One region of the Pseudoalteromonas sp. Isolate3 genome, then DNA from elsewhere that is predicted to be linked to it. Evidence: predicted binding sites of a transcription regulator. Region 1 holds the regulator's gene; each other region holds the start of a gene.
What was found. Region 1 encodes LexA, which represses DNA repair genes until DNA is damaged. Its sites were predicted from a motif close to TACTGTATNNNNATACAGTA; they were not measured.
Positions count from the first base shown of each region.

Region 2: a site for LexA is predicted at 1,850-1,869, ahead of L1D46_RS04965 (YebG family protein). Genes of this name have one in related genera too.
Region 3: a site for LexA is predicted at 4,635-4,654, ahead of uvrD (DNA helicase II). Genes of this name have one in related genera too.

Region 1 covers NZ_JAKEVN010000045.1:513-10,597, reverse strand. Annotated here, with positions in the region: gene L1D46_RS10745 (S41 family peptidase) at 1-824, opposite strand, end outside; gene L1D46_RS10740 (endonuclease) at 924-1,583, opposite strand; gene L1D46_RS10735 (VOC family protein) at 1,692-2,045, shown strand; gene L1D46_RS10730 (hypothetical protein) at 2,020-2,745, opposite strand; gene L1D46_RS10725 (hypothetical protein) at 2,904-3,284, shown strand; gene L1D46_RS10720 (PaaI family thioesterase) at 3,292-3,729, opposite strand; gene lexA (transcriptional repressor LexA) at 3,891-4,508, shown strand; gene coxB (cytochrome c oxidase subunit II) at 4,946-6,088, shown strand; gene ctaD (cytochrome c oxidase subunit I) at 6,088-7,683, shown strand; gene L1D46_RS10700 (cytochrome c oxidase assembly protein) at 7,683-8,213, shown strand; gene L1D46_RS10695 (cytochrome c oxidase subunit 3) at 8,251-9,126, shown strand; gene L1D46_RS20980 (DUF2909 domain-containing protein) at 9,026-9,337, opposite strand; gene L1D46_RS10685 (SURF1 family protein) at 9,352-10,085, shown strand, end outside; gene L1D46_RS10680 (transmembrane cytochrome oxidase associated protein) at 10,082-10,085, shown strand, end outside.
Region 2 covers NZ_JAKEVN010000014.1:1,366-11,450, forward strand. Annotated here, with positions in the region: gene L1D46_RS04945 (chorismate mutase) at 1-105, shown strand, start outside; gene dsbB (disulfide bond formation protein DsbB) at 233-751, shown strand; gene L1D46_RS04955 (DUF6170 family protein) at 751-1,053, shown strand; gene L1D46_RS04960 (helix-hairpin-helix domain-containing protein) at 1,383-1,676, opposite strand; gene L1D46_RS04965 (YebG family protein) at 1,923-2,225, shown strand; gene putP (sodium/proline symporter PutP) at 2,287-3,798, opposite strand; gene L1D46_RS04975 (HDOD domain-containing protein) at 4,168-5,391, shown strand; gene L1D46_RS04980 (VacJ family lipoprotein) at 5,457-6,188, opposite strand; gene ccmI (c-type cytochrome biogenesis protein CcmI) at 6,198-7,460, opposite strand; gene L1D46_RS04990 (cytochrome c-type biogenesis protein) at 7,461-7,922, opposite strand; gene L1D46_RS04995 (DsbE family thiol:disulfide interchange protein) at 7,922-8,491, opposite strand; gene L1D46_RS05000 (heme lyase CcmF/NrfE family subunit) at 8,488-10,085, opposite strand, start outside.
Region 3 covers NZ_JAKEVN010000107.1:3,650-13,734, forward strand. Annotated here, with positions in the region: tRNA gene L1D46_RS16715 (tRNA-Met) at 41-117, opposite strand; gene cysQ (3'(2'),5'-bisphosphate nucleotidase CysQ) at 256-1,053, opposite strand; gene nudE (ADP compounds hydrolase NudE) at 1,046-1,618, opposite strand; gene yrfG (GMP/IMP nucleotidase) at 1,680-2,339, shown strand; gene L1D46_RS16735 (dUTP diphosphatase) at 2,352-2,972, opposite strand; gene L1D46_RS16740 (peroxiredoxin-like family protein) at 3,084-3,713, shown strand; gene L1D46_RS16745 (YacL family protein) at 3,746-4,114, opposite strand; gene L1D46_RS16750 (hypothetical protein) at 4,236-4,460, opposite strand; gene uvrD (DNA helicase II) at 4,719-6,884, shown strand; gene L1D46_RS16760 (GNAT family N-acetyltransferase) at 6,862-8,931, shown strand; gene L1D46_RS16765 (ABC transporter substrate-binding protein) at 8,894-10,018, shown strand.

The DNA of each region.
Region 1 (10,085 bases):
TTAAATTGCATATACCCAACTTTTGTACCGTTCTCAGTTGTTAAGGTATCAACATTCTGAACGGGCGTTTGAGCAATATTACCGGCTACTAGAGTAAACGACTTTTCAGTACCATCATTACTGCGTACAACAAAGTTATGGGCGTCACCAGCCGTAGGTCTAAATAGCGCTTCATTTAAAATATCTACGCCTTGTTGGGTATTAGTGTCAATACTAACGTCGTCAACCATTAAAATAGTATCACCGCGTTGTAACCCTGCATTTGCAGCAGGTGAGTCATCCTCTAAATAGGCAACACGTAGCTCTCGTGGCGGAACATTACTGATAAATACCCAATTAATTCCATAACCAGAAACAACCCCAGATTGAGCTTCTTTAAAATACTCTTCAGTAGGTCTGCTAAAATGAAAGTTATCTTTAAAAGAACCCGAGTCCGTCGTTTCGAATGTTTTTAACTGGTCAAAATAAGCGGCGACAGAGCTGAAATTATCAGGATTATTGTCTTCTATTTCGTCGTACCAAAGGTAGGTTTCGTCACTCCATGAACGTAACCACATCTTCTCGGTAAACTCAGAGCCAGCATTATCTGGGTAAGGCTGATTATTGTTATAAGGATCATTGCCTGTTCGTGGAACGGCGCATTGATCTTTAAATTCACTTGATGGCTCAAAAACACCAGCGGTCCAAGTGGGTTCTGAACTTGTTGGTGGCGGGTTTGTTGTGTTGTTATTGCTCGAAGAGCCACCGCCGCCACCGCAGCCAGATAGAGACGCGCCTGAGACTGCTAAAAATATTGCTAAGGCGAGTTTATTATTGTTAAACATATTTGCTTCCTTTCCGATAGTATTTCTTAAAAATTAGCAATTACTGTATCTGAAAGCAATAAATTGTAGCGCCTCAAATGTAAATGAATGTGCTTTTAGTTATAAAGACTTACGGTTACTAATTTCAGCTACTTTGAGCTTCTGCCATGACTCAAATAGCTTACGTTGTTTGTTAGATATTTTTAAGCCATAGGTTTTTTGCATATAAAAGTAGGTATCGGCTATTTGCTTTCTTGCATAAATCGGTGGCTCAAATACACGTTGCTTAAAATCGATTTTTACTGGGCAAGCTCCATAACTGGCACTAGATGTTGCGACTATTCCGTAGCGAAAATTAGAACGGTCTGCATTGATCTCGCCAATAGCTGGAGCGAGGTTATTTATGTCGGCTTCCATTTGACGAAACTTTTCACTGACCTTAATGCAGTTTTTACGTCCGCCATCCTGCCAGCATTGTAATTGATGACCAAACTCCCACGCAGGTACTATATGCTCCCATTCTATTCTTTTTGCTCGAGCGTTTTCGTTTCCTGAGCGGGTAATGGCGTTTCTTGGAATATAACCACAAGCTTCAGGGTCTGGTACAAGCTTTTTACCTTGGCGCTTTATATCGCAGCCACAATATAAGCTTTTACTATTGCTTGGTAGATTCTTAATTAAGTGCTTTTTTGCACTGTAAAAGCTCGAAAATTGTTTAGCGGATACAGGGGAAGTAAAAATTAAACAAAGGGTTAAATATAGAAATAAACGCATATCCATCACATCAGTGAACTACAGGAGCAGCCATTTTAGAGCTACTATTCTAAAAAGGAAAAGTTTTTCAACTCAGCTATAGTTGTTAGGCCGTTTATTAGAGGAATTACAACTATGTTATTAGGTGCCTTTTCTGTGAGTTTAAATGTGAAAGATATTCATGCTTCAAAGCAGTTTTATGAAAAACTAGGCTTTAAAGAATTTGCCGGCGAAATCGAGCAGCATTGGTTAATTATGAAAAACGGCGAACATTTAATAGGTTTGTTTCAAGGCATGTTTGATAAAACCATGCTGACCTTTAATCCAGGCTGGGATCAAAATGCTGAGGCACTGGTAGAGTTTGCCACTTTTGAGCAATTAGCCGCGCATTTTCAGCAACAAGGGTTAGAAATACAAAAAGCCGGTGACGCGAGTTTTATTATCACCGACCCAGATGGCAACCCTATTTTGATTGACCAGCACGTTTAGCAGGCTTTTTACGTTTTAAACGAATGTTCTGTAGCAATAAAATAATCCCCGTAATACAAAACAGTACGCTGGTGGCCGAAAAGCTAATTAGAAGTGGGTTATTAAAGTTTTCGCGCTCATCATAATCCATGATGTGTAGCATCCAGAAAAAGTCGAAAATGCGCCATAGGGAGCTGCGCACTGTAATGACTTTACCGGTTTGGCTATCTAAATATAAGGTTGTTGTCAGCCAATCATCAAAACTCACTTGCCAAACATTGGCCTTGTGAGCCACTTCTCTTGGTCCTTTGGTTAACAGCTGTGCTTGCGTGATATTTGCGTTAATAAGTAAGTGAGTTCTCGCGTTTTCAATTATTTGTGCTTTATTCGGCGCAGGCATTTTATCACCTGTTCTGCCATCAAAATTAAAGGAGCCGCTCGGTGCCGTGACTTCTATGATTGGCGACTCTAAAAAGTGGCTGTACTTGATACTTTCAATTTGTTCAAATTGTGCCGTTATTTTATCGATAGAAGCAGAGTAGTCTGACACTAAGAAAGGGTTACTTAGACTGCGATTTGCTAGATGTTTTCCATGCACTTTTTCAAGCGGCAATGAACTCATTACAAGCCCACCTAATAGCCAAAAAAAGATCTGCAAAGCAAGTAAATAGCCTAGCCATTTATGCCCTTTACGAGCATATTTGAACATGCGTTTATTCATTACCACCCCGTTATTATTGTTGTATGGGCGCTATTTTAGGTTGTTTAGCTGTATTGCCAATGCGGCAAAATGTCGCATTAACTGTATTCTAGATTTGGTATATATACAAAACTGAGTTAAAGTTTCAGTCGATATCAATAGAGGATAAAAACGAGAGTATGTCGGAAATTCAATTTTTAAATGTAGATCTGGAGCTTGAATCAAAGCACGATATTAGTGCGCTTGTTGCTGATTTGAAGAAAAACGCTATGGTTTTACATTATGACCAAGATGAATACCGTCAACTTGCACGCATTGAAGCAACTGCAGATATCAGCTCTCCAGACAAAGCGATTAACCAGCTTTGCGAATTAATTGAATCTTGCTCGCGCAATGCATTAAAGCAGTGGTTATCTTGTTCAAAACGTACATTTGATTTAGGTTTTGAATCGGGTAACTCGCCAAAGTGCTTTAACCAACCCCTGCATGCAGATACCTTGTTACGTATCTCAGCAATTGGCGCAGGGATTGAAATTACTATTTATCCAGTCGAAAAGTAAACTGGATTTAGCGCTCTACGACTGCTGCGGTCATTCTTGATACGCAGCACAGCTCCCCAGCAGCATTGGTAATTTTGATATCCCAAACAGAGGTGCGCTTACCTAAATGAAGTGGTTTGGCCGTTGCCGTTAATGTCCCTTTTCGAGACGCTTTTATGTGGTTGGCATTAATCTCTTGACCAACAGCATAGAATTTATTGAAATCAATCACAAAGTTGGCTGCATAGCTTGCCACTGTTTCTGCTAACACAACGTTTGCTCCGCCATGAACCATGCCCATAGGGTTATGGTGTTCAGGAATTGCAGGCATGGTGGCCACTAAATAATCATCGCCAATTTCAGTCACCTCAATACCCATCGTTTTCATTAAAGTGCCTTGCCCGGTTACTCCTTGTTCCAAGTCTTTACATTGCTCCAGCGTGATTGGATGGTGCCAAATACTCATTGTGTTTCCTTAACATGCGAATTAAAGCTAATACCTTATGGCATCTTTCATTGCGGTTCAATGTTAGTTTTGTAGCAATATGATGGAGTTAATTTAAATTTGCGATTTTCAAATAACTGTATATACTCACAGTTAAATGTACTGTATGGAAAACCAGTTGTATGCGCCCATTAACTAAACGCCAATCGCAAATCTTAGAACTAATTAAAGTCTTTATTAAAGATACAGGCATGCCGCCAACACGCGCTGAAATAGCTCAAACATTGGGTTTTAAAAGTGCCAACGCCGCTGAAGAACATCTAAAAGCACTGGCAAAAAAAGGCATGATCAAAATGAAGCCTGGAGCGAGTCGTGGTATTCAGTTGATTGAAGAAGATGAACCTGAGCAGTTAGGTTTACCTTTGATTGGCCGTGTTGCAGCTGGTGAGCCAATTTTGGCTCAAGAGCATGTCGAAAGTCATTGCCAAGTTGACCCTACGTTATTTAAACCAGCCGCTGACTTTTTACTACGTGTAAATGGCATGAGTATGAAAGATATTGGTATTATGGACGGTGACTTGCTTGCAGTACATAGAACGCAAGTTGCTGAAAATGGACAAGTTGTTGTAGCTCGAGTTGATGAAGATGTAACTGTTAAGCGGCTAGAAAAAGCAGGTCGGAAAGTACTTTTACACGCTGAAAACGAAGAGTTCTCACCTATTGAGGTTGACCTTGAGCATGAATCTTTCAATATTGAAGGGTTAGCTGTAGGAGTCATTCGTAACGCTGACTGGATGTAGTTGTCCCTTATTTGGTGCGCTAAATTGACTCAATTTGGTGCGCCATTGTGTTTTTGCCACTTAATTAGGATTTGTGAATCCTTACTCTTTATTTAAAGCCTTATATGGCACAGTTTTCCTCTCTTTTTGTATATTCTTCGTAAACCACAACATTAAATAACGCGCTGATTATAGTTGTTATTTCTGCACCAAAATAAACATTTATTATCACTAAAACTTGCTTATTGGTCATTTTTTAACTAATTGGTTAAAGCAATGTATTAACACCTGATTAATAAAAAGACACAAAAATGTGCGAGGTGTTAGACAGGGGGCCAGTATCATAAGTGAGTTAAAATGATACGTAGTCGCTCTGAACAATAAAAAAAACGAATGGGCACCTTGCTGTATCGCCTTTTCGCTTTGCGTCTTGCAATAGCATCTAAAGGAGCCGTCACATGGGTAAACTGCGTTACGCCTTGTGGCTTATATTGGTTGCACTCCCAGAAATTGTATTGGCAAATAGTCAATACAATATGCGAAAAGGGGTGACTGATATAAGTAATAATGTTTATGAGTTACACATGACGATATTTATTATCTGTTGTGTAATCGGCATCATCGTATTTGCGGTGATGTTTTGGGCTTTAATACACCACCGTAAATCTAAAGGGGCCAAGCCTGCCCAATTTCATGAAAGTACAAAAGTTGAAATACTTTGGACTGCCATTCCATTTGTCATCTTAATAGCCATGGCTGTGCCTGCCACAAAAACTCTCATTGCTATGGAAGATGCCTCTAAAGCTGATATCACAATTAAAGTGACAGGCTCGCAATGGAAGTGGCATTACGAATATATGGGTGAAGATATAGCCTATTACTCAATCCTATCTACACAAAAAGATCAAATAGACAATCAGGCAGAAAAAACGGAGCATTATTTGCTTGAGGTAGATAAACCGCTAGTGCTTCCTATCAATAAAAAAGTCCGCTTTTTAATGACCTCAGACGATGTTATTCATTCGTGGTGGGTTCCTGATTTTGCAGTTAAAAAGGACGCAAACCCGGGATTTATCAATGAAGCGTGGACACGTATTAACGAACCAGGTGTTTACCGTGGTCAATGTGCAGAACTATGCGGTAAAGATCATGGTTTTATGCCTGTTGTGGTGAAAGCCTTACCTGAAGATGAATTTGCTAATTGGCTTGCAGATGCTAAGGAAGAAAAGGCTAATGCAGCAGCCGCTGATGCTGCTTTGCTTGATCAAACATTACCTAAAGAAGAGCTTATGGTCTTAGGTGAGCAAGTGTATATGGCAAGTTGTGCTGCATGTCACCAGCCTACTGGTATGGGCTTACCAGGCGTGTTTCCTGCACTTAAAGGCAGTCCCATTGTATTAGGTGATGTAAAAGATCACATAGATATCGTGTTACATGGCCGCCCTGGTACGGCGATGCAAGCGTTTGATAAGCAGCTTTCAATTAAGCAACTTGCTGCGGTTATTACCTATAAGCGAAATGCATGGGGTAATGATACCGGCGATGTGATCCAACCGAGTCAAATTCAAGCCGCGATTGATGCAGCAGCGGAGGCGAAATAATGAGTAACGTTATTAATGAGCAAGCAACTGGGCATGCGCATCACGACCATCATCATCCTGCTAAAGGTTTTAAGCGTTGGCTTTACACCACCAATCATAAAGACATCGGGAGTTTATACCTGATTTTTTCTCTTACCATGTTCTTGATTGGTGGAGCGATGGCTATGGTGATCCGCGCTGAACTATTTCAGCCAGGATTACAGTTAGTTGATCCGCACTTTTTTAACCAAATGACCACGGTACATGGTTTGATCATGGTGTTTGGCGCCGTTATGCCCGCATTTACTGGGCTTGCTAACTGGATGGTGCCTATGATGATTGGTGCACCTGATATGGCACTGCCACGCATGAACAACTGGAGCTTTTGGATATTACCTTTCGCATTTTTAATCCTGTTGGCTTCGTTACTGATGCCAGGTGGTGGTCCTGCGTTTGGCTGGACATTCTACGCACCACTCTCCACCACTTATAGTAACGATAACACTGCACTGTTTGTATTTGCCATACATATCATGGGTATTAGCTCAATTATGGGGGCGATTAACGTTATCGTGACTATCGTCAATCTAAGAGCGCCGGGTATGACTTGGATGAAGCTTCCGCTATTTGTTTGGACTTGGTTAATCACAGCATTCTTATTGATCGCTGTTATGCCTGTTTTAGCTGGGGCTGTCACTATGGTGCTGACAGATAAATACTTTGCAACAAGCTTTTTTGATGCGGCAGGTGGTGGTGATCCTGTGATGTTCCAGCACATTTTCTGGTTCTTCGGTCACCCCGAAGTGTACATCATGATTTTGCCAGCCTTTGGGATTATTTCGACTATTGTGCCGACCTTCTCACGCAAAAAGTTATTTGGCTATGCTTCTATGGTGTATGCAACCTCATCCATTGCGCTGCTGAGCTTCATCGTTTGGGCACATCATATGTTTACCACAGGCATGCCTGTAGCCGGCGAGTTGTTTTTCATGTACGCCACAATGCTCATTTCGGTGCCAACGGGCGTTAAAGTGTTTAACTGGGTAGCCACCATGTGGCGCGGTTCAATTAGCTTTGAAATTCCGATGATGTTTGCCATCGCCTTTATTGTGTTATTCACCTTAGGTGGTTTCTCTGGCTTGATGCTTGCCATTACACCGGCAGATTTCCAGTATCACGATACCTATTTTGTGGTGGCACACTTCCATTATGTGCTCGTGACAGGAGCCGTGTTCTCAATTATGGCGGGAGCCTATTATTGGTTACCGAAATGGACTGGCAACATGTACAACGAAACGCTGGCGAAATGGCATTTCTGGCTATCGCTAATCAGTGTCAACGTGCTGTTCTTCCCTATGCACTTTGTTGGCCTTGCCGGTATGCCGCGTCGTATTCCTGACTATGCTCTGCAATTCGCTGACTTTAACGCCATTATCAGTATTGGTGGTTTTGCATTTGGCTTATCACAACTGTTGTTTGTGTTGGTGGTATTTAAATGTGCTAGAGGTGGCGAAAAAGCGCCTGCCAAAGTATGGGATGGAGCTGAAGGTTTAGAGTGGGAAGTAGATTCTCCAGCGCCTTACCACACTTTTGAAACACCGCCGGAGATTAAGTAATGAACCATGCACCTTTGCTAAAAAAACTGCTGATTACATGCTTGCTCATGTTCGCATTTGCTTTTGCAATGGTGCCGCTTTACGACGTGTTTTGCGACGTTACAGGGTTGAATGGTAAGCCATCATTAGAAAAAGCGAGCGCGAGTGAATCAATAAATACACAGCGTCAAGTTGATGTCAGCTTTACGACTCACGCTCAAAGCGGCGCGCCATTTAAGGTGCAGTCTGAGCAATACAGCGTGGCGGTACAACCTGGTGCCATGCGTGAAGTTAAATTCTCAGCAAAAAACACCAGTAATGAAGACAAAGTCATGCAAGCAATTCCATCGGTATCACCGGGAAAAGCGGCAAAGTATTTACATAAAATCGCCTGTTTTTGCTTTGATCAGCAGCCAATGAAAGCCGGTGAAGAAATGGAATTTACCTTGTTGTTTTATGTTGATACTGAGTTACCCGACGATGTTGAGGAACTGACATTGTCGTATACCGTGTTTGATATTAGCGGGCATGTTGTGGCTAAAAACGATTAAAAGCCGCCAAGCTAATTGCTAATTGGGAGCAAACAAAATGAATCAAAACTACGAAAAATACTATGTTCCAGCACAAAGCCCTTGGCCAATAGTGGGCGCCATCGCGATGTTTTTAATTGCTGTCGGTGCTGGTTTAACTGTGATGCAAGTCAGTGGTGAAGGCTGTAATGGCCAGTATGTATTGTATCTTGGCATTGCCATATTAATTTATATGGTTTTTAGTTGGTTTAAAAACGTTATTGAAGAGTCTCATAAAGGGCTTTACTCAGCACAAATGGACCGCTCATTCCGACAAGGTATGAGCTGGTTTATATTCTCTGAGGTCATGTTTTTTATGGCATTTTTTGGCGCTCTTTTTTACGCTCGAATGATTTCAGTGCCTTGGCTTGGGGGCGCTGGTAATAATGCCATGACCAACGAAGTACTCTGGCCAACCTTTGAAGCTGTATGGCCGCTGTTAACCACGCCATCGGGCGAGACAACACAGGCTATGGGCTGGCAAGGTCTCCCCCTGATCAATACGCTTATTCTACTTACCTCTTCGGTCACAATTCACTTTGCTCATGTTGCTATGGAAAACAATAAGCGTGGCGCTCTTAAGGTGTTCTTATCTTTAACCGTGCTATTAGGTGTGATTTTCCTTGGCTTACAAGTTTACGAGTATATGCATGCTTATCGTGATTTAGGGTTAACCCTTGATGCGGGAGTGTACGGAAATACCTTTTTCTTGTTAACAGGCTTTCACGGTATGCACGTGACATTAGGCACTATTATTTTATTTGTGGTGCTACTTAGAATTTTTAAAGGCCACTTCACGAGTGAAAAGCATTTTGCCTTTCAAGCGGCTGCTTGGTATTGGCACTTTGTTGATGTGGTGTGGTTGTGTTTATTTGTATTTGTGTACGTGCTGTAGCTTTGTGAAGCGGCGAGGGGTTGGTGTGAATAAAGCCCAATTTCATTGCGGCAATAATGAGGATCAGCACAATACCTGAAAACAGCACTCGACGACCTAGGTAATGCGACATAGGTTTCGAGTGCTCTTTTGCTGACATCATCACAAACAGCGCTCTAAATAGGTTGAACAGAATATAAAGTAATAACAAAACAATAATGATTTTAATCATATTAGGTAATCCAAATGCAGTTAATTTTATGGCGTAAACAAAAGCTTAGCTCAATTATCGCAATTTGCGTTGTGATACTAGCAGTGCTTATTTGTTTACGACTAAGCGTTTGGCAATACCAACGAGGCGAGCAAAAACAGCAGCAACTAAGCCAGTTGGCCGTTTCGAAAGAACAAGGAATTTTGAGCTGGCAAGCGCTGCAAAGTCTACCTACAGAGCTAAATAAAACGGGTTTGCAAGTTAAGGTCTCTGGCGAGGTAAATAAACAACAGTACTGGCTGCTTGATAATCAAATCTATCAGGGACAAGTGGGCTATGACTTACTTGTAGCTATGACTATTGCAGGTGAAACTGCCCCTTTAATTGTTAACTTTGGTTGGCTAAAAGCCCCTACAAACCGGAGCCAATTGCCAACCGTTGTGTGGCCAGAATCAACACGTTTTACGGCCACAGTGCAATTGAAACAAGGTAACTTACAAGGTTTTACGCTTGCCGATGAGATTGGTGCAGAACAAGGGTGGCCAAAGCGAATTCAAGGTATTGATTTAGCAATTTTGAGTACTCAATTAGCAATGCCCTTACAAGGCTTTATTGGTTATCGCAATGAAGCTGATGGTATCGCAACTCCGCATTATCAGAGTGTCGTGATGGGGCCAGATAAACATTACGCCTATGCCGTTCAGTGGTTATTAATTGGCTTAGCTTGTGTGGTTATTGCTTATTTTGCGATGAGAAGGAGAGGTTATGA
Region 2 (10,085 bases), on a different contig from region 1:
GACTTACATGTTAAACAGGCACTAGAAGAGCTAAAAGAACATACTCAGTACACCCGTGTACTTGGTTGTTATCAAAGTGAGTCTTTGCAAGCTGTAAGTGTTTAACTGACGATCATTACTGATTAATGAAAGGAGCCGCTTGGCTCCTTTTTCGTATAATTTCATCTTAGATACTTGCACCCACAGCCCCGTCTAAGCATAATCTTGAAAACAATTTCAAATTGGATCATTCATGAATTGGTTAGCAGAATTAGCAACTAAAAGAACACCTTGGTTATTATTAGCATTTATTTCACTAGCGTTTGAAGTCACTGCGTTGTTTTTTCAATACAGCATGGGACTTGAACCATGTATTATGTGTATTTATCAACGTACCGCTGTTTTAGGCTTACTTGCAGCAGGTGTGATTGGAGCGATTAACCCGCAAAATATGGTTGTTCGCCTTGTTGCATTTGCTACTTGGGGTATCTCTGCAATCTGGGGTTACTTTATTGCTAAAGAACACATTGCAATGCAAAACAATACCGACCCTTTTGCATTTAGCTGCGCATTTGAGCCTAATTTCCCAAGCTTTATGCCACTGCATGAATGGATCCCTAGCTTTTTTGCAGCCACTGGCGATTGCGGCAATATTGATTGGCAATTTGCATCAATGAGTATGCCTGCATGGATGGAGATTATTTTCGCTGCGTTTTCAATAGTCTTTGTAGCCGTTTTATTTAGCCGTTTAGTAACTAAAAAGTCGTTATAATGATTTATTTTTTTACTAGTCAAATCCCTGCTTTAAAAACTTTTAAAGTAAGGCAGCGCCAGCAAATAATTGCACTTGCTCTGGCTCATTTAAGCCCAAGTAAAAAGGTTATTTTATCGGTGTGTAAGCTTGCCTTTCTTGCGCCATTATTTTTAGGTTTAGCCTACTTTGAAGGCTGGATGCTGTTACCTTGGTTATTATTAGCAGGCTTAAGTTACCCACTTATCACAACACCTATCGAAAATTTGTTCGCACTAGCGCATTTAGACAAAGCTATCAATGAATTTAAACAGGGCGAATAACGCCCTGTTTAGGGCGTGTTGACCTTTGTGGATTAAAGTTTGTTCGCTCTAGGGGCAATTTAATCGCGGCGCGAGATTTGTAACCTAGTGGACTAAGTAAAAATCGAGCAAAGCTACCGCGTTCTGCCCACGCCCTTTAGCTTCATCTATTTAAGTAATAAAAAGATAATCGCCCCTAGGAAGAACCCAAAAGGCAGCGCGTGTTTGGTATGGATGCTGCGTTATCGCCTATTTATGTTGAACAACCACACGACATAGGCTCTGCCTTGCTTAAATACCAAACATACTGCTGCAAAATCAATCACAATAGGTCAACACGCCCTAGTCTTTTAAAGCGTAATTTTCCCCTCAAGTTTAGCAAATACCTTATCGCCTATTCCTTTTACTTCTTTTAATTGCTCTACCGACTTAAACGGACCTTGCTTATTGCGATGCTCAACAATCGCTTTAGCTTTAGACTCACCAATACCCGGTAATTGAGTAAGTTGATCGATGCTAGCTTTGTTAATACTGAGCTTTTGCATTTTAACTTGTGTTGCTTCGGTTGGTTTTACGGCGAATGCCGGTGTTGTAAGCAGTAACGCAATACTCGTGGCAAGTAAAAGACTTGATAGTAATTTCATAATTTCCTCCGTGATGTCCATCTTGGACAGGTAGTTAGCTATTACCCAACACTCACTCCATCGCTTGTGTTTAACTTTGGGTAACAATATAAATAAAGCTAATGCCCCTATTATTGTCAAATTTGTTCCATAAAAAATTTCTTTAGATACTTGCAAAGTAAGGCCCGAAGCATTACTGTATATAAAAACAGTAATCAAAGTGGCGATTTTACGCTGCAAATGCCACGCTTAAATGCAGGAGAAATCATGGCTGTTGTTGTTAAATATGTTGTAGAAAGAAACGGAGTCGAGCGCATGACGTTTACTACTAAGAAAGAAGCTGATGCGTATGACAAAATGCTCGACATTGCTGAGTCATTAGAATTAATGCTTGAAAAAGTTGATGTACCATTAAGCGAGCAACAAATTGAATCACTAGCGCTTGAAATGGCAAAAGAAAAAGACCAATTTATGGCTGTACTTAAAGGTGCAAAAGAGGTTCCTGCGAAGCCTAAAAAAGCAAAATCAGACGATAACGTTGCAGATATAAAAGAAAAAGCTGCAAGCTAAGCATTGGTTATAAAATTAAAAAAGGGCAACAAATGTTGCCCTTTTTTGTGCTTACTCAAAACTAAAGTGATGACTCAACTTCATCAAATAAATCTGTAATTTCTTTTTTCGGCTCAGTCGTCATTAGGCTCACAACAATAATGGCAATCGTTGATAAAATAAAGCCAGGGACAATCTCATAAATAATTGCACTTAGCGATTGGCCATCGATCTTAATTGGCGCGTAAATCCAAAACAGTACTGTTGCAGCACCGACAACCATACCACTGATAGCGCCTTGTAAGTTCATGCGCTTCCAGTAAAGGCTAAGTAGTACTAATGGACCAAATGCAGCACCGAAACCAGCCCATGCATTACTTACTAAATCCAAAATAGAGCTATCGCGGTCATACGCTAGGTAAATAGCAAACAGAGCAACCAAGATAACACTAATACGACCGACTAATACTAGCTCTTTTTGAGAAGCACTTCGGTTTAAATAAATCTTATAGAAGTCTTCTGTTAGAGAGCTTGAACACACTAGTAATTGCGATGAGATGGTACTCATAATCGCAGCTAAAATAGCAGCCAATAAGAAACCTGCAATTAGAGGATGGAAGATAAGTTCAGACAGTACCAAGAAAATAGTTTCTTTATCATCAATTGGCATTTGGTTTTCAAGCATATAAGCAGCACCAAATAAACCTGTTAACACAGCACCAATTGCTGAAAGTGTCATCCACGACATCCCCACACGTCGCATAGTTGGCATATCTTTAACTGAACGCACAGACATAAAACGAACAATAATATGCGGCTGTCCAAAATAACCAAGACCCCATGCCATTGCAGAGATAATAGCAATCGTCGAACCACCAGCAAACCAGTCCATCATATTAAGTGCATGAATTTCAGTTTCTTTTGGTGAGCTTAACAATAAATCATAGCGTGCATTGGCGAGTGTATCCATGAATGGTTGATCAAGCATAGTATATGTCGCAATTGGTACTGCAAGCAGCGAGATAAACATGATACAGCCTTGAACAAAGTCTGTAAGGCTTACTGCTAAGAAGCCACCAAACAAGGTATATAACACTACAACGCCAGTTGTGATATACAGACCCATTTCATAGCTCATATTAAATGAGTTTTCGAATAACTTACCACCCGCGACAACACCTGATGAAGTATACAAGGTGAAGAAAACAATGATTACTATCGCAGAAATAACACGCAGTATATTTTTATTATCATCAAAGCGGTTTGCGAAATAATCTGGAATGGTGATTGAGTCATTCGCTTTCTCAGTATAAACACGTAAACGAGGCGCTACCAAGAAATAGTTAGCCCAAGCACCGAGTACTAGACCTATAGCAATCCAAACTTTGCTTAAGCCGAACAGATACATTGCACCTGGTAAGCCCATTAGCAGCCAACCACTCATATCTGATGCACCTGCTGAAAGCGCAGCAACACTTGGTGATAAATTACGACCACCTAGCATATAACCTGATACATCGTCTGTGGATTGCTTATAAGCGTATAGCCCAATCCCCAACATTACGATGAAGTACAATGCTAACGAAATTATCATTCCTGTTTCCAAATTAGCCTCCAATAATTGTTTAATGTTGGCTTTTAATCCGAATAATGACTCGCAAGTTACTTAATTTTAAGACATTATTGGGGTAAAAACCGATATCACTCATGACTATAACATGCTTCTACCCTACAACTCCAATCAAGCCGTTCAGTGGCAGGTTTACAATTACAACCTTTTCATAACAAAAATGTGATATTTAATCGCTAGTTATAGAATTTCATTACAATTTATCCTAGTCTTAGGATCACAGAAAATCAGTATTTATCCTCAAAAATGAATATTTAATTAATGCTATTTTAGGCACGATGACTTATATTGCTCATGGATAAATGAATTAACCGAAGTGGACTTGCTAGGACTATGTATTTTTACGCTGCACGCCAACCTATTTTAGATAAGGAAAAGAAACTTGTCGGCTACGAACTCTTGTTTAGGGATGGCGTAGATAACGTTTTTCCTGATATTGACGGTGATGAAGCGACATCTCGACTCATTGAAGGTAGTCAGTTCAATTTTGGTTTAGAAGATTTAACGGATAACAAACCAGCCTACATTAATTTCACTTTAGAGACACTCCAAAAAGGCTACCCACTTTTACTGGGTAAAGAGCAAGTAGTTGTCGAAATTCTTGAAACGATTCAACCGGGTAAACGTTTACTAGCAATGGTTCAAGATTTAAAAGAGCGCGGATATACGCTTGCCCTTGATGATTACATACACCAACCTGTTTGGCGCCATTTTTATCCGTATATCGATATTATCAAAATTGACTTTTTAACCTGTGATAAAGAGTCTATTGAATCCGTCGTTGAGGCAATCAAACCTCACCCGCACATCAAGTTACTCGCCGAGAAAGTTGAAACATACGAAAAATACCAACTTGCTTTGGACATGGGGTTTAGCTATTTTCAAGGCTTTTTCTTTTCAAAGCCTGAAATGGTGCAAAGTAAAACTTTACCACCTTCTGAGATGGCTCTTGCCGAGCTTTTATACGAAACCTCAAGTATTGATTTAAATCTCAGAAAAATCACCGAGGTATTTGAACGAGACGTTAACTTATCTTACAAGTTGTTACGCTATTCAAACTCAGCAGCTTTCAAACGCAGAGCTGAAATTAGCACGATAAAACAAGCGCTGATTGTTTTAGGCAGTGAAGAAATCAAACGTTTCTTATCACTTTTATTTGCTGCACAAGTTGCGGCAGATAAACCTGCAGAGCTGATACGTTTATCACTAACCCGCGCCCGTTTTGCTGAGTTATTAGCAATAAGCCATGGCAAGTTACGTGATACGGGTATGGCATTTTTAACCGGTATGATGTCGTTAATGGACGCTATCCTCGATGAAGATATGCCAAGCGTAATGGGTAAACTTCCTCTTACAAATGAAATCAAAGGTGCTTTGCTTCATGGTGAAGGATTACTAGCGACTTATTTACGCTTAGTAAAATTTTATGAACAAGCTGAGTGGGATAAAGCAAAGGATATTCAAGAAGAACTCGGTCTTAAACCCGAAGAAGTACCTGATGCTTACCACGATGCATTAAGCTGGTCTAATGAACAAATGGGTGTATTTGGAGATTAACTTCCCCCATATAAACATAAAAATGCCAGCAATTGCTGGCATTTTTATTGGTTTGATTTTTTAGGTTAGAGATTTTCTAGGAAATCTTCATCAAAATCATCGGGTTCTTTTTCTACTGGTGGATTACCATCATGTAGCTCATATAATTGACGCTGGAAGTAGATATCCTTCATAAAAATGTAAGGGTCTAACGACTCATTTAATAAGCTCTCTTGCGGCATCAACGAGGCACGTGCTTCAACGGCTTTTAGCGCAAATACCAGAATAGTTTGTGGTGTGGTTAGGGTAATTTCAGGTAGAACGAAGTTATCTACCACATCACCAGTTAGATTTCGTGCTGTACTTGGCCCCATACCTGGGATCATTAAATAAGCACCATCACCGACCCCCCATACACCTAGGGTTTGACCAAAATCTTCATCGACAATTTCTAAACCAAGCGATGAGGCTACATCAAATAAGCCAAGTAGACCTACCGTAGAGTTCACTAGAAAGCGCGCTAAACTAATACCCATATTACCTGGTTTACCCTGCAGACCAGCATTGACCATATCTGTCGGCGCTGTAATGTTATCAGTAAAATTAACAATACTGCGTCTAACAGGGGTTGGTGTCACTGTGACATAACCGACGGCTGCTGGACGAAGAATATAGGCATCAAGCACGTCCATATTAAAATCATACATAGGACGGTTAAACGACTGTAATGGGTCTCGCTCATCCACTTTTTCTTCAGGTATCTGTGCGCATCCTGCAAGTACTAAAAAAAAGATAAAAAATATACTGTGCCTAAACATCGGCTATCCTTACGGTATTAACTCATTAATTAGCAGTGAATATTCTTTAACGTTTGCACGCTCTAAGACATCCGACTTGCCTTCCAACTCGCCGCTTGAAGTTACCACAGTTGCATCTTTTGATAAACGCGCAGTTAAAATAATTTTATCGACACTAGATAGATTCAGACCTTCAACCATCGCATTAGTATCACTTAACATCACTGTTAACGGAAAACTATACTCTGTCATTTTAACTACAGCCAATGGCATTTGCGGGCCACTTGCCGCTTTAGCAAAAATAAACAATGTACCGTTTTGCGGCTGTGAATCGGCAAGTGCAGGGTCTAAATCAACTGTGATGCTAATTTCACTGCTTGTAGCCTCTGCTAATTCAGTCTTTTTGACTTGCTGATCATTACTTAAATGGGCATCGATTTCGGCAATACGCTCTGCAATCATGCTATAACGCGGGTCGCTTTGCTGCATACTTGCAAGCAATACTTCAAATGCTGTTTTAGCTTGAAGCCAATCTTTACGCTCATAAGCAATCAATGCTAATAATGAGATTGCATCAATATTAGTTGGCTCTGCTTTTAGCACTCTTGATAACATAGTCGCTGCTCGAGACATATTCGCATCACTGCCTTCCATTAGCAAAACTTGCGAGTAGCTGATCAGCACTTGTTTGTTATCAGGATTCATTTTAAGCACTTTATCAAATGACTGCATTGCCATATCAAATTCATTTAATGACATAGCAACACGGCCTAGTAGCATCCACGCCACTTCATCGTCACCACTTTGATCAAGCTTAGTACGCAGTGCTAAAGCAAAAGCTTGTAGCTCATTCGGTGTTAAAGGCTCACCTTCTTGCATAACGGCACGCTCACCGTATGACTTAAGATTAGCCATCGCGTCATGCCAGCCTTTAATTTGCTGCTGACTACCGGTATAACCATAAAAGATAGCTGTTAAAACAATCAAAAAGCCTGCGCCAGTAAGGGCAAAAATACGGTTATTACCTTTACTGTTCAACGCTTTTTCAGGCGACAACTCATTGAGTAAACGACGTTTTTGTTCGATAACTGACTCATCGTGCATTTGTGCATCAATACGTTGGTTATCGAGTTCAGTTTTAAGTTCATCTAAACGTTGATGATAAATTCGGATTAACTCCGAGTTTGCATTGTGATCAAGACGTTGAATACGCTCACGTTTAAAAAACGGTACGACAACAAATAGCAATGCAATCAGTGTGAGTAAAACAAAAGAAGCCCACATTAATGCCATCTAGCTTTGCTCCTGACGTTGATTTTGTTCAATTAATTTTGCAAGTAATGCTTCGTCTTGCTCTGTCCATGTTTGTTTCACTGATGCCTTGCGTTGGCGTAAAACAATAAAGCCAAAGCCAAGAACCACAATCAATACAGGCAATACCCACAATACCAAGGTTGCTGGTGTGACTGGTGGTTCGTAGTGTACGAAGTAACCATAACGGTCAATCATGTAATCAATGACTTCATCTTTGCTTTTGCCATCTTTTACCAGCGCTAACACCTTATCGCGTAAGTCTTTGGCTACAACCGCGTCTGAGTCAGCTATATTTTGGTTTTGACATTTTGGACAGCGCAGCTCTTTGGTTAGCTCACTAAAGCGAACGGCTTGTTCTTTATCATCAAATTGATACTTGTCTTGCTCTGCAAATGCTGTAAACGTGATAAACAAACTTACTAAAAAGATCACGAGTCTCATTACTGTAACTCCTGCATTAACGGTGCGAATTTAGCACGCCATACACGCGGATTAATATCACCTGTATGGTGCAGCAAAATAGTGCCTTGCTTATCGACTAAGAAGGTTTCTGGCGCACCAGAAACCCCTAAATCAAGAGCTAAAGTGCGCTTTAAATCTAAGATATTAAATTGATACGGGTCGCCGGCACGATTAAGCATGCTAGTTACGTCTTCACGTAGTGCGTTAATATCAAACTGACCATCGAAATCAGGGTCATAGCCTTGTTCATAGTATAAACCAACTATCTTAACGCCCTGCTCTCTAAGCTCAGTCAAGTAACCTAACTCAGCTAAACAAGTCGGACACCAAGTACCCCATACATTAAGTAGGTAAACTTCACCTTTTAAATCGGCGTCAGTCCAACGCTTTGACTCATCCATCAAATCTGGCAAGTTAAAAGTAGGCATAGCCTGCCCAATACGCCCTGTTTGTAACTCACGAGGATTAGCAAACAAACCTTGATATAAAAACACACACAGTAAAACGAACACCAATAAAGGCGCTAGTGAGATGAGTTTACGATTCATACTAAAGCCTCCTGCTTAGTCGACTTCTGGCGATAGCGTTTATCACCAAGCACTAAAAAGCCTGCCAGTGAAATCAAGATACCACCGAGCCACATCCAACGAACATAAGGTTTATGATAAATACGTAACGACCAAGCACCTTGGCTTAATTGCTCACCCAGTGCTAGGTATAAGTCTCGTGTAAAACCGGCATCAACAGCCGCTTCTGTCATAAATTGCATACCAATGTCGTAACGACGCTTTTCAGCATGTAAAACGGTCACTTTTTTATCGTTTTTCAGTACAGTGACGACACCTGCATGACCACTATAGTTTGCGCCACGAATTGTTTTAACACCGTCAAATCGGTACTGGTATTCATTTAAAGTCACGGTTTCGCCAGGCTTCATTGATACATCACGCTCAACTGAGTAAGCAGAAGTTAACGTTACACCTGCAATCACGAATGCTAAACCAATGTGACCTAAAACCATCGCCCAGTAACTTAGCCCTAGTCGTTTAAAGCCTTCGCCTAGAGAGCTATGAATAGTCACTTTTGCAGCTAAATCAACAAGAGTGGTAACAAAAATCCATACCGCCAATGCTGTTGCAATAAAAGTAATTGGCGCAATCACGTCGTAGCTTGAATACAACCATGCCGCCGTTGCAACTAAACTTACTGCTGCCGACAGAACAAGTTTATTCTGCAGCATTGACCATTTGTTTTGTTTCCAACGTAACAGTGGACCCATACCCATTAAAATGGCAAATGGCACTAGTAGAATAGCAAACATCTTGTTGAAGAAAGGCTCACCAATCGAAATACTGCCTAAGCCAAGCTCTTTGTGGATCATTGGCAGTAAAGTACCTAGAAGTACAATCAGCGTTGCCACAACTAAAAATATATTGTTTAACCAAAGGGCAACTTCACGTGAGGCAAACTTATAACGGCCCTCACTTTTCACCTGTGAAACACGCAGTGCATACAGCGATAAACCGCCACCCACAACAATGGCTAAGAAAGCTAAAATGAACATACCGCGATTAGGATCTGACGCAAAGGCATGCACAGATACAATAATGCCCGATCGAACAATAAAAGTACCCAGTAAGCTTAGAGAGAATGCCGCAATAGCCAGTAACACTGTCCATGACTTAAATACACCACGTTTTTCTGTGGTTGAGAGTGAGTGTAATAGCGCTGTTGCCACAAGCCATGGCATTAAAGAAGCGTTTTCAACGGGATCCCAGAACCACCAGCCGCCCCAGCCTAGTTCTGAGTATGCCCACCAACTACCGATGGTAATACCTAAAGTTAAAAACCCCCATGCAGCCATAGTCCAAGGACGAGACCACTTGGCCCAAGTATTATCGAGTTTACCAGTAAGTAGCGCAGCGATTGCGAATGAGAAAGACACTGATAGACCTACGTAACCCATATAAAGCAATGGCGGGTGAATAATCATACCTGGGTCTTGCAGTAATGGATTTAAATCGCGACCTTCAACTGGGAAATACGGCAATAGACGTTCAAATGGGCTCGACATTAACAAGGTATACAGCATAAAGCCGACACCTAAAAAGCCTAACACACCAAGCACTCGGGCACGTAAAA
Region 3 (10,085 bases), on a different contig from region 1:
ACTTCTCACTTAATTTAAGAAGTCAGCCAATTCAGAAAATTGGTTGCGGGAGCCGGATTTGAACCGACGACCTTCGGGTTATGAGCCCGACGAGCTACCAGGCTGCTCCATCCCGCGCCTGTAATCTCTAAGTAACGTTAACATGTTAACCATGCCTTGTTCCGAAGAGAGCGCTATAATATAGCAATTAAATTAGAAATCAAGCGTTATAATTGAAATAGAGCCTCAACCGAACAAAAAGCACACAAAACTACACTAAAATCCGCGCTGATGAGGACTAATCATTTTTTGCCATTCCCAATCAGGGTGCCCCATGACGATAAAGTCTGGATTCTCGGTACTTTCACGTTGATTATAAGTGAGTGGGTTAAATTCAGCATCCGTAATACATCCTCCGGCTTCTTCAACAATCACTTGCGAAGCGCCGGTATCCCACTCACCTGTTGGCCCTATTCGTAAAAAACAATCGGCTTTACCTTCTGCTATGATACAAGCTTTTAGTGAACATGAGCCTAATGCCACAGTCGCAAACTGAGTATTTAGATACTGGCTTACAGCTTCAATTTTTTGTCTGCGGCTTACAGCTAAGGTTAAATTATCGGGTGTTGCTACTGAAATTTGCTGATCTTGGCCATTTTCACGTTTAAATGCACCATTTTGGTAACTTGCAAAATAAGTTATTTGTTTCGCTGGCCAATGAATAACGCCAAGAACTGGACGATTATTTTCAACTAAAGCGATATTTACTGCAAAATCACCACTTTCGAGAATAAACTCACCCGTACCATCCATTGGATCAAGTAACCAATAACGATGCCAATCTTTTCTGTCTGCAAGTGCTGGAATGGGTGTTTCTTCTGACATAATTGGAATATCAGGTGCTATAGCCTTTAAACCTGCCATTAATACATCGTTAGATGCTAAATCGGCCTTGGTGACCGGAGTATGATCTGACTTTTGCTCAGCACCAATATCATCCTGCTGATAAATTGCCATAATGGCATCGCCCGCTTGCTCAGCTAACCGAATGCACGGTTCTAAAAAATCATTCATTGCCCGCTCCCGACTCTAAGTACTTTGTTAATAATAGCAAAGCTGCGACACTTCGTGCTTCAGTAAAGTCTTCTTGTTGCAATAATGATTGCCAATCACTCATTGGCCATTTCACCACAACAAGCGGTTCTGGCTCATCACCAGGCAAGGTTTCAGGGTAAAGATCTTCGGCATACAAAATATGCATAGTGGCATTAAAGTAACTAGGTGCCATACTGACTTTTTTAAGTTCAGCGAAATGCTTAGCACCAAAGCCAACCTCTTCTTTGAGCTCGCGGTCGGCAGCTTGCTCAGGTGTTTCACCTGGGTCAATTAAACCTTTTGGAAAACCCAACTGATAATCATTGGTACCCGCACAATACTCTCGCACTAATAACAGTTCGTTATCGGCCGTTACAGGTACAATCATAACGGCACCTCTGCCACCGCCACGAATTCTTTCGTATTGCCTTTGCTCGTCATTTGAGAACTTCAATTCGAGAGATTCAACAGTAAATAATCGGCTTTTAGCGACAACTTCATTAGACAAAATTTGCGGTGGTGTAGGATGCTTTTTCTGTGTCATTGGCATTAATTTGCTATCATGGCAGTTATGCTCATCATAAATCTTTTAAAGTGAATTGCCTATGTTAAATTGGTCAAAAATCGATACTGTGTTGTTAGATATGGATGGCACCCTACTCGATTTGCATTTTGATAATTACTTTTGGCTTACTGTTATTCCCGAGCAATATGCGCATAAACATAAAATCAGTTTAGACGAAGCAAAAGCTGACATTTTGCACCGTTATCAACAAGTTCACGGACAAATTAATTGGTACTGCTTAGATTATTGGCAACAGCAACTTGACTTACCAATTATGGCGTTAAAACGTGACATTCAACATTTAATCAGAATTCGTGAAGATGTTCCGCCATTTCTAACGGAACTAAGAAAAGCAGGCAAGCAATTGATCATGCTCACTAACGCACACCCAGATTGTGCCATGTTAAAGTTTGAACTAACTGCGATTGATAACTACTTAGATGGCGTGATCTCAACTCACCAATATGGCGTGAGTAAAGAGCATCAACCATTATGGCAACAAGTACACCAAGAATGGCAGTTTGATAAGGAACGGACTTTATTTGTGGATGACAGCCCGGCAGTACTCGATGCGGCAAAAGAGTTTGGTATTGGTCATATTCTTGCGGTTGCCAACCCAGATAGTCAGCAACCGCACAAGCAGTTCGATGGCTTTTTATCGACCATCGATTTTCGAGAGTTTATGCCCGTTATAAAATGAGCATAAACACGTTTATTTAGGGTAACGCTGCTCTAAGCCTTGGTATACAAGCTTTGCGAAATCCGCGTGCTCTGTATCTAGGCTTTTTACAACTTCAACTAGGTGCTCATTATCTTCTTGACCGTTCCACACTTTGATATAACTACCGTCTTTGTAGCCATGATCTTGGCGGAAAAAATTCAAAGTGTTTTTACCTACGTAACCACGGTATAAATCGTCGATATCCATACCGATTTGTGCCATACAACCAGCAAATGCAGCAGCATTAAAGCTCTTTTCAGCGACAGCTGAAGCAGCTAATAATTCGAGTGTTTGTTTAAAGTCATCAGCTTGAACTGGCGCACTTAACTCTGCTTCAAGTTGTGCTGCTAACTGCTCATAGCTGGTTTCACCATCGATACGTAAAGATAAACCGAAATGGAAAATATCAACTAACTCTAAAATAACTTGTTCAGTATCTGGAGTTTGTTTCTTCCACCACTTCCAACCATAGTGATCAAGCATTTCAGCACACTCAACCCAAATTGCACGATACCATTCAAAACCTTGGCTAAACCATTGCTCATGTACTTTGGTATTCATCGCATTTTGCATCTCGAGCATGACAACGAGTTTTTGTAAATTAGCAGACATTTTTTATCCCAACTTGCATTTTTTATTTGCCTATATATTACAGTAAAGATGAAATAAATACCGCAACAATCAGGTCATCTTTGCAGTTGATAAAAATAACCGAGGAAGCCCATGTTTAAATCTCTACTTATTAGCGCACTGTTTGTGCTATCAAGCCAAGTTGTTGCTGCAACTGCCTCTAATATTGCCGAATCTGCAGAGCAAGTCAGTCCATTATTACCAGGATTAGCGGTGCCAAATGTTGAATTAAAAGACCAATACGGCAAAACCGTCTCATTAAGTGAGCGCTTTAAAGAAAAAACCACAGTGCTGATTGTTTATCGTGGTGGCTGGTGTCCATATTGTTCAAAACAATTGGCCAGCGTACAAAAAATAGAGAAAGAATTAGCTAATTTAGATGCGCAATTAATTGCCGTTTCGCCAGACAGCCCTGAAAAACTTGCTGAAACAAAAATTACAGCTCCTAGCTATCAATTGCTTTCTGACGACAGCCTCACTTTGGCGCAAACGTTAGGTTTAGCATTTTACTTAGATGACAAAACAGCAAAGATTTACCGCAATAAGCTTGGGGTTAACTTTGTGTCGCTAGATGGTGAAGCGAAAGTAGCGTTACCAGTACCTGCAGTGTTTGTAATCGACACAAATGGGTTAGTTCATTTTCAATATGCTAACCCAAATTACAAAGTACGTTTAACAGAGGATTTATTACTAGCAGCTGTTAAATCAGTGAGCGAACAATAAATTAGCAAGGGATAAGCAGAACATGCTTCTGCTTATCGGCCTTGTGTAAATTCTTGCCAAGATTCAATTAAATCAACAAAGTCTTCAAAGCCGCAGCCACTGCACAGGCCTTCTTCTTCAAGCATTAAATCATCATCTTGGTAGGCAACTAAGTCTTCATTATCTTGATGTAATGCATGTGCTTCGAATAATGCTTCGTCTTTACTTAAGATCAAATCAATTTCTTGACCTTGTAAGGTTAAAGGCTCATGGCAGCTGTTAACCGCAGCGATCAAAGCTTGCACCATCGCTATTTTTTCTTTACCAACTTCTTCGTTTAGCCAACGGCCTATGATGGCATGTTCAGAAGAAATTTTAATGCGTAAACCGCTAATAGGGTCGCGGATAAATTGATATTCCATGGAGGGTACTCATAATACATTATCTGCTAATTATACCGTTTGCAGCTAAACGTGGCGAGTTTTGCAACCTTAAAACAACACGAGCGCCTAAGTGGCGCTCGTGTTTGTGCTATTTAAATAGCTAGAGTCGCGATTTGAAGCGTGCAGCATCAATAATCGCCCATAGGTATACGATTGGCAGTAAAATAAAACCAACTGCCACATAAATTAGTGCACCACTAATAACCCATGCTAAAAAGAATGCAATAGCCGCCATTAAACGACCTTGTACCAATTGCCCTAAACCAGGAAAAAAGATATTACATATTGCTGCGATTACATTACCGCCAGAACCTTGCTCTGCCATACTAACCTCTATAGTTTTTAATGATTATACTTTTAGTAAACATACTTTATGCCAACTTATTATGGCTTACAAATCAAAGCGTTAAAAAATAGCGTTTTTTTGATTTTAGTTCTTTTTGCTAAAAATCGGTCAAATTCACAATTTTTATTTACAATTTTAATGACTTGCCAAAATAGCTGTTTATAAAAACAGTATTTTATTTAGCCTTGCATAAACACCTGTTATACTCCACTCATTATAGATTGAAAAGGCGTAACGATGGACGTTTCTGAATTACTCGATGGCTTAAATGACAAACAACGGGATGCAGTCGCAGCCCCATTGCAAAACATGCTAGTACTTGCAGGTGCGGGTTCTGGTAAAACTCGAGTACTTGTTCATCGCATCGCATGGCTTATGCAAGTTGAGCAAGCTTCTGCATATAGTATCTTTGCGGTAACGTTCACTAACAAAGCCGCGAAAGAAATGCGCACCCGTGTAGAAGAAACGTTAAAAGCACCGGTTGGTGGTATGTGGATTGGTACTTTCCATGGCTTATCTCATCGTATTTTGCGCGCCCATCACCGTGAAGCGAACTTGCCTGAAAGCTTTCAAATCTTAGATTCTGATGATCAACAACGTATGATCAAACGCTTGCTTAAAGCGATGAACATCGATGACAAAAAGTGGCCTGCAAAACAGTTTGGCTGGTATATCAGTGCGAAAAAAGATGAAGGCCTACGTCCTAAAGACATTCAAGCCTACGATATTAACGAGCAAATGATGTTGAAAGTCTATGCTGCGTATCAAGAGGCTTGTGACCGCGCTGGTTTAGTCGACTTTGCAGAAATACTGCTACGCTGCTACGAAGTACTTAAGAATCATCCGACACTTTTACGTCACTATCAACAGCGTTTTGCCCACATGCTGGTAGACGAGTTTCAGGATACCAATACTATTCAATATGCTTGGTTAAAATTACTCGCGGGTAATACGAATAGTATTATGATCGTAGGTGATGATGACCAAAGTATTTATGGCTGGCGTGGCGCAAAAATTGAGAATATCAAACGCTTTTTAACTGACTTCGAAGCCGAAACCATTCGCCTTGAACAAAATTACCGCTCAACAGCAACCATTTTGAAAGCGTCAAATGCGCTGATCAAAAACAATGCTGAACGCATGGGCAAAAGCCTTTGGACAGACGGCAATGATGGTGAGCCTATTTCTGTTTATGCCGCTTTTAATGAATTAGACGAAGCACGCTTTGTTAGCAGCAAGCTACGTAGCTGGCTAAATGCAGGTAATGCATTACAAGACGCCGCCATTTTATACCGTAACAACGCGCAATCTCGTGTACTCGAGGAAGCAATGTTGCAAGAAGGCTTAAAATACCGCATATACGGTGGTATGCGCTTCTTCGAACGCCAAGAGATCAAAGATGCACTTTCGTATTTACGTTTAGTCGGTAACCGCCAAGATGATGCCGCTTTCGAGCGTGTTATTAACACCCCAGCACGCGGCATTGGTGATAAAACGTTAAGCCACATTCGTGATTGCGCGCGGAATGAGTCACTGCCGCTTTGGTATGCCGCAAAAGCAATTGTAGAGCAGCAGCACTTATCTGGCCGTGCAGCAAGTGCAGTCACTAAGTTCTTAGAACTTGTTGAACATATCGAAGATAAAATCAGCGATCTGACCTTAGAAGAGCAAGCTAAATACGCCATTCAAACTTCTGGGTTAATGGCTATGTATCAAGCTGAAAAAGGTGAAAAAGGCCGTGCTCGCGTAGAAAACTTAGAAGAGCTTATTAGTGCGTGTGGCCAATATGAACTACCGGAAGATGAAGAATTCAGCTCGCCACTACAGGGCTTTTTGGCTTATACCTCACTAGAATCAGGCGAGGGCCAAGCCGATGAGCACGAAGACGCGGTTCAAATGATGACCCTGCACTCAGCAAAAGGCTTAGAGTTCCCGCTGGTATTTATGGTCGGTGTTGAAGAAGGCATGTTCCCGTCACAGCAAAGTAATGAAGAATCTGGCCGTTTAGAAGAAGAACGCCGCTTGTGCTATGTAGGTATGACTCGCGCAATGGAAAAACTATACATTAGCCACGCGGAAAGTCGCCGTTTATACGGACAAGAAAAATACCATAGTCCATCACGCTTTTTACGTGAAATGCCTGAAGACTGTATCGAAGAAATTCGTATTAAAACCCAGGTCTCAAGGCCACCTGCGGCAGGTCGCTTTAGTCCATCAGTGACGCATGCAGCATTTGAAGATAGCGGCTTTAACTTAGGACAACGTGTATTGCACGCCAAGTTTGGTGCAGGGACCGTACTCAATTACGAGGGTAGCGGCGCACAGTCACGTATTCAAGTGAACTTTGATGACTTAGGCAGCAAATGGCTTGTAACACAGTATGCAAGACTTCAAGCCTTATAATGAGTATATAACAGCACTGTGTAACGAGCTGGTGATTGCAAAGCATCGCCAGCTTGTCATAGTGCAAGGAAGCGAAACTTGGTGCTATCAGTTTGCTAGCCAACTAGCGCTTAAAAATAGCTATGTTTTCAGCAGTAGCTCACAATTAGTGAGTAGTGAGTTTCCAAAACATGCTCACCAAATTCTTGGCCAAGAGTTTCAGCACGCAATTTTTGATGGTTTTAGCGGCTTATATGTCGATAAACTAGCAGCGCTTGCAGGTACCGTAAAAGCAGGTGGTGTACTGATATTATTACTGCCCAATGACAGTCATTGGCAAGACCCTGCACTAAGGAGTATTACCTCCTATGGCGAAGAGATTACACACAGTTTTTTTAATCAGCGTTTTTTCGCCAAGCTAAAGTTGCAGCCACATTATTTAACTCAGCATTCTCTCCCAGCTTACCAGCCGGTATCACCAGCAACTGCTGAGATAAACTATCAGCAACAACAGCTATGTGTAGAGCAAATAATTAAAACCGCGACAGGGCGCACTAATCGACCTTTAGTTATTAGTGCAGATCGAGGTCGTGGTAAGTCAGCCGCTTTAGGGCTTGCAGCAGCAAATCTTCAAGATAAGAAAATCCTTATTTGTGCAACACAAGCTAAAGCCGTACAAACAAGCTTTAAACATTTAGCCGCTAAGCTTGGTATCAGCAAAGAGCAAAACTGTAAACAACTAGCTAACCTCAGCTATGTTGCGCCAGATACACTGTTAAACGAAAAACCAGACTGTGATCTGCTATTTGTCGATGAAGCTGCCGCTATTCCTGTACCAATGTTATTGCAGATCCTGAAAAATTACCCACGAATCGTATTTGCTAGCACTATGATTGGTTATGAAGGGAATGGGCGTGGTTATACGTTACGCTTTTTACATTATTTACGTGGCCAATTTAAATCACTAAAGACAATCACTTTGGGCGAGCCAATTCGTTTTGCCAACCATGACCCGCTAGAAAATATCATACGTGAACTATTACTACTCGATGCAAAGTACCTAGACACGCAAAGTAGTGAAGCATACGAATTTGAAAATATAAGCAAAGAACAACTTATTGATAATGAGCAGCTACTTAGCCAAATTATGGCGCTATTGGCGTTGGCTCATTACCAAACCACGGTAAACGACTTACGGCAATTGCTTGATGCCCCTGAGTTACAGCTATCTATCTGTAAACAAGAAAATGCGTTAAAAGCCGTTTGCTTAATTGCTATTGAGGGTGGCTTAACAGCAGAAATCGCAGAGCAAGTAATAAAAGGAAAGCGTCGACCACATGGTCATTTAATGGCGCAAACTCTGACTCAATTGAGCCGAAATACAGAAGATTTGTGTAAACGCTCAGCGAGAGTGGTAAGAATAGCGGTCGCACCAGAGTCCCATCAACAAGGTATAGGTTCAGCCCTATTAAACTTTTGTGAGAACCAATTAAAAGATTGTAGTTATTTCGGAGCCAGCTTTGGGGCAAACGCTGCTTTAGTTAAGTTTTGGCAAAGTAATGGCTTTAATGTTGTTAAACTTGGATTTAGTCACGATAAAGCGACCGCGGAACATGCTGCCTTAGTGATGAAAGCTTTAGATGAGCAAAGCAAAGATAGAGCTGCACAATTCATTGAAGAATTTAAACAAGACCTCTCTTTGCAACTACTCAGCCATTTTAGCTCACTTCCTTGGCAGCTTATTATGGAACTATTTAAAGGCCACCCTAGAAGTGACTGTCCTGAAGGCTTAAATGAAAGAGCAGAACGGCTCTTAACAAGCGATATTAACCACTTTCAAGTACAGCCATTGCTATGGCAAATGATTTGGTGCACACCAATTAGTCTAAATTTATTAGATGAAAATACAAAATTCATCCTAATTCGACTAGTATTACAGCAAACCTCTGTAAATAGCTTGATCGAAGAAGCCGGTTTTACAGGTAAAAAAGACTTAGACTTAAAGTTCAAAACCGCAGTGCAAGGTTGGTATGCTCACTATAAATCTCTTCAAAATAACAGCCATTAAGTGTTTCTGTATATATACCTTACTGCTATCTCAGTTCGCTTTCGCTGAGCTTAAACAACCAACTATTAAACTTGGCATGTCTACAGCACTGACTGGACCTGCTAAGCAAATAGGCGAACAACTAGCGCTTGGCAGTAATATTTACTTCAATAAAATCAACAAAGAAAACGGTATTAATGGGCAAAGTATCGATCTAATATTAGCTGATGATGGCTATGAGCCAAAAAATGCCGTAGTGAATACCCGCGAGTTTTTATTTGACCAAAAGATCCATGCAATTTTTGGCTCAATGGGAACACCGACAGCCCATGCAATTAAACCCCTGCTAGATAGGCACCGCATTCCATTTCTAATGCCATTTACGGGCGCTGACTTTTTACATAACAGTTCAATGCCAAATGTATTCAACCTCCGTGCCAGCTACCAAGATGAAGCGATTGAGCAAATTAACTATTTAATCAAAGAGCAAAAGCATGAAAAAATTGGGCTAATGATCCAGGCTGATGAATTTGGTTATATGGTTGAGAGCAACCTGGTTAACGCACTAAAAATACATGGAATTAAGCCAGTAGAAGTTGCTCGATTTAAGCGTAATAGTCAGGATATCTCTAAGGCATTAACTCTGTTAAAGGAAAGTAATGCAACCGCAATTTGTTTAGTTGGCACCTACGAGCCTCTCGCTGAATTTATTAATGCAGCAAACAAACAAGGCTTCAACCCTGACTATACTTCTGTGTCTTTCGTTTCCAGTCATGATTTATACAAGCGTGTCAAACAACCCGCCAACATTATGGTCACCGAAGTGGTTCCCGACCCAAATAACTGTAAAAACTCTTGGTGTAAGCAGTTTATTGAAGATATCGAGCCATATCACACTAGTGCAAATAGAATTATTTTTGAAGGTTATTTGAATGCCGTTGCATTGGTTAGCGCTGCCAAGAAATGTCCAACACCATTAAACAATCAATGCTTACTTACCGAATTAAATCGTTTGTTTACTGACACGTCTGATTTCGCTGATTTATTTAACACCCACTCCGCAGGAAATAACAAAAAAATCTACCGCTCATATTTTAAAAGTAATTAGGTTAAACTACGACTAAAATACAATAATGTTCTATGCTATAGAGACTTAACAAGGCTTTGAGGGAAAT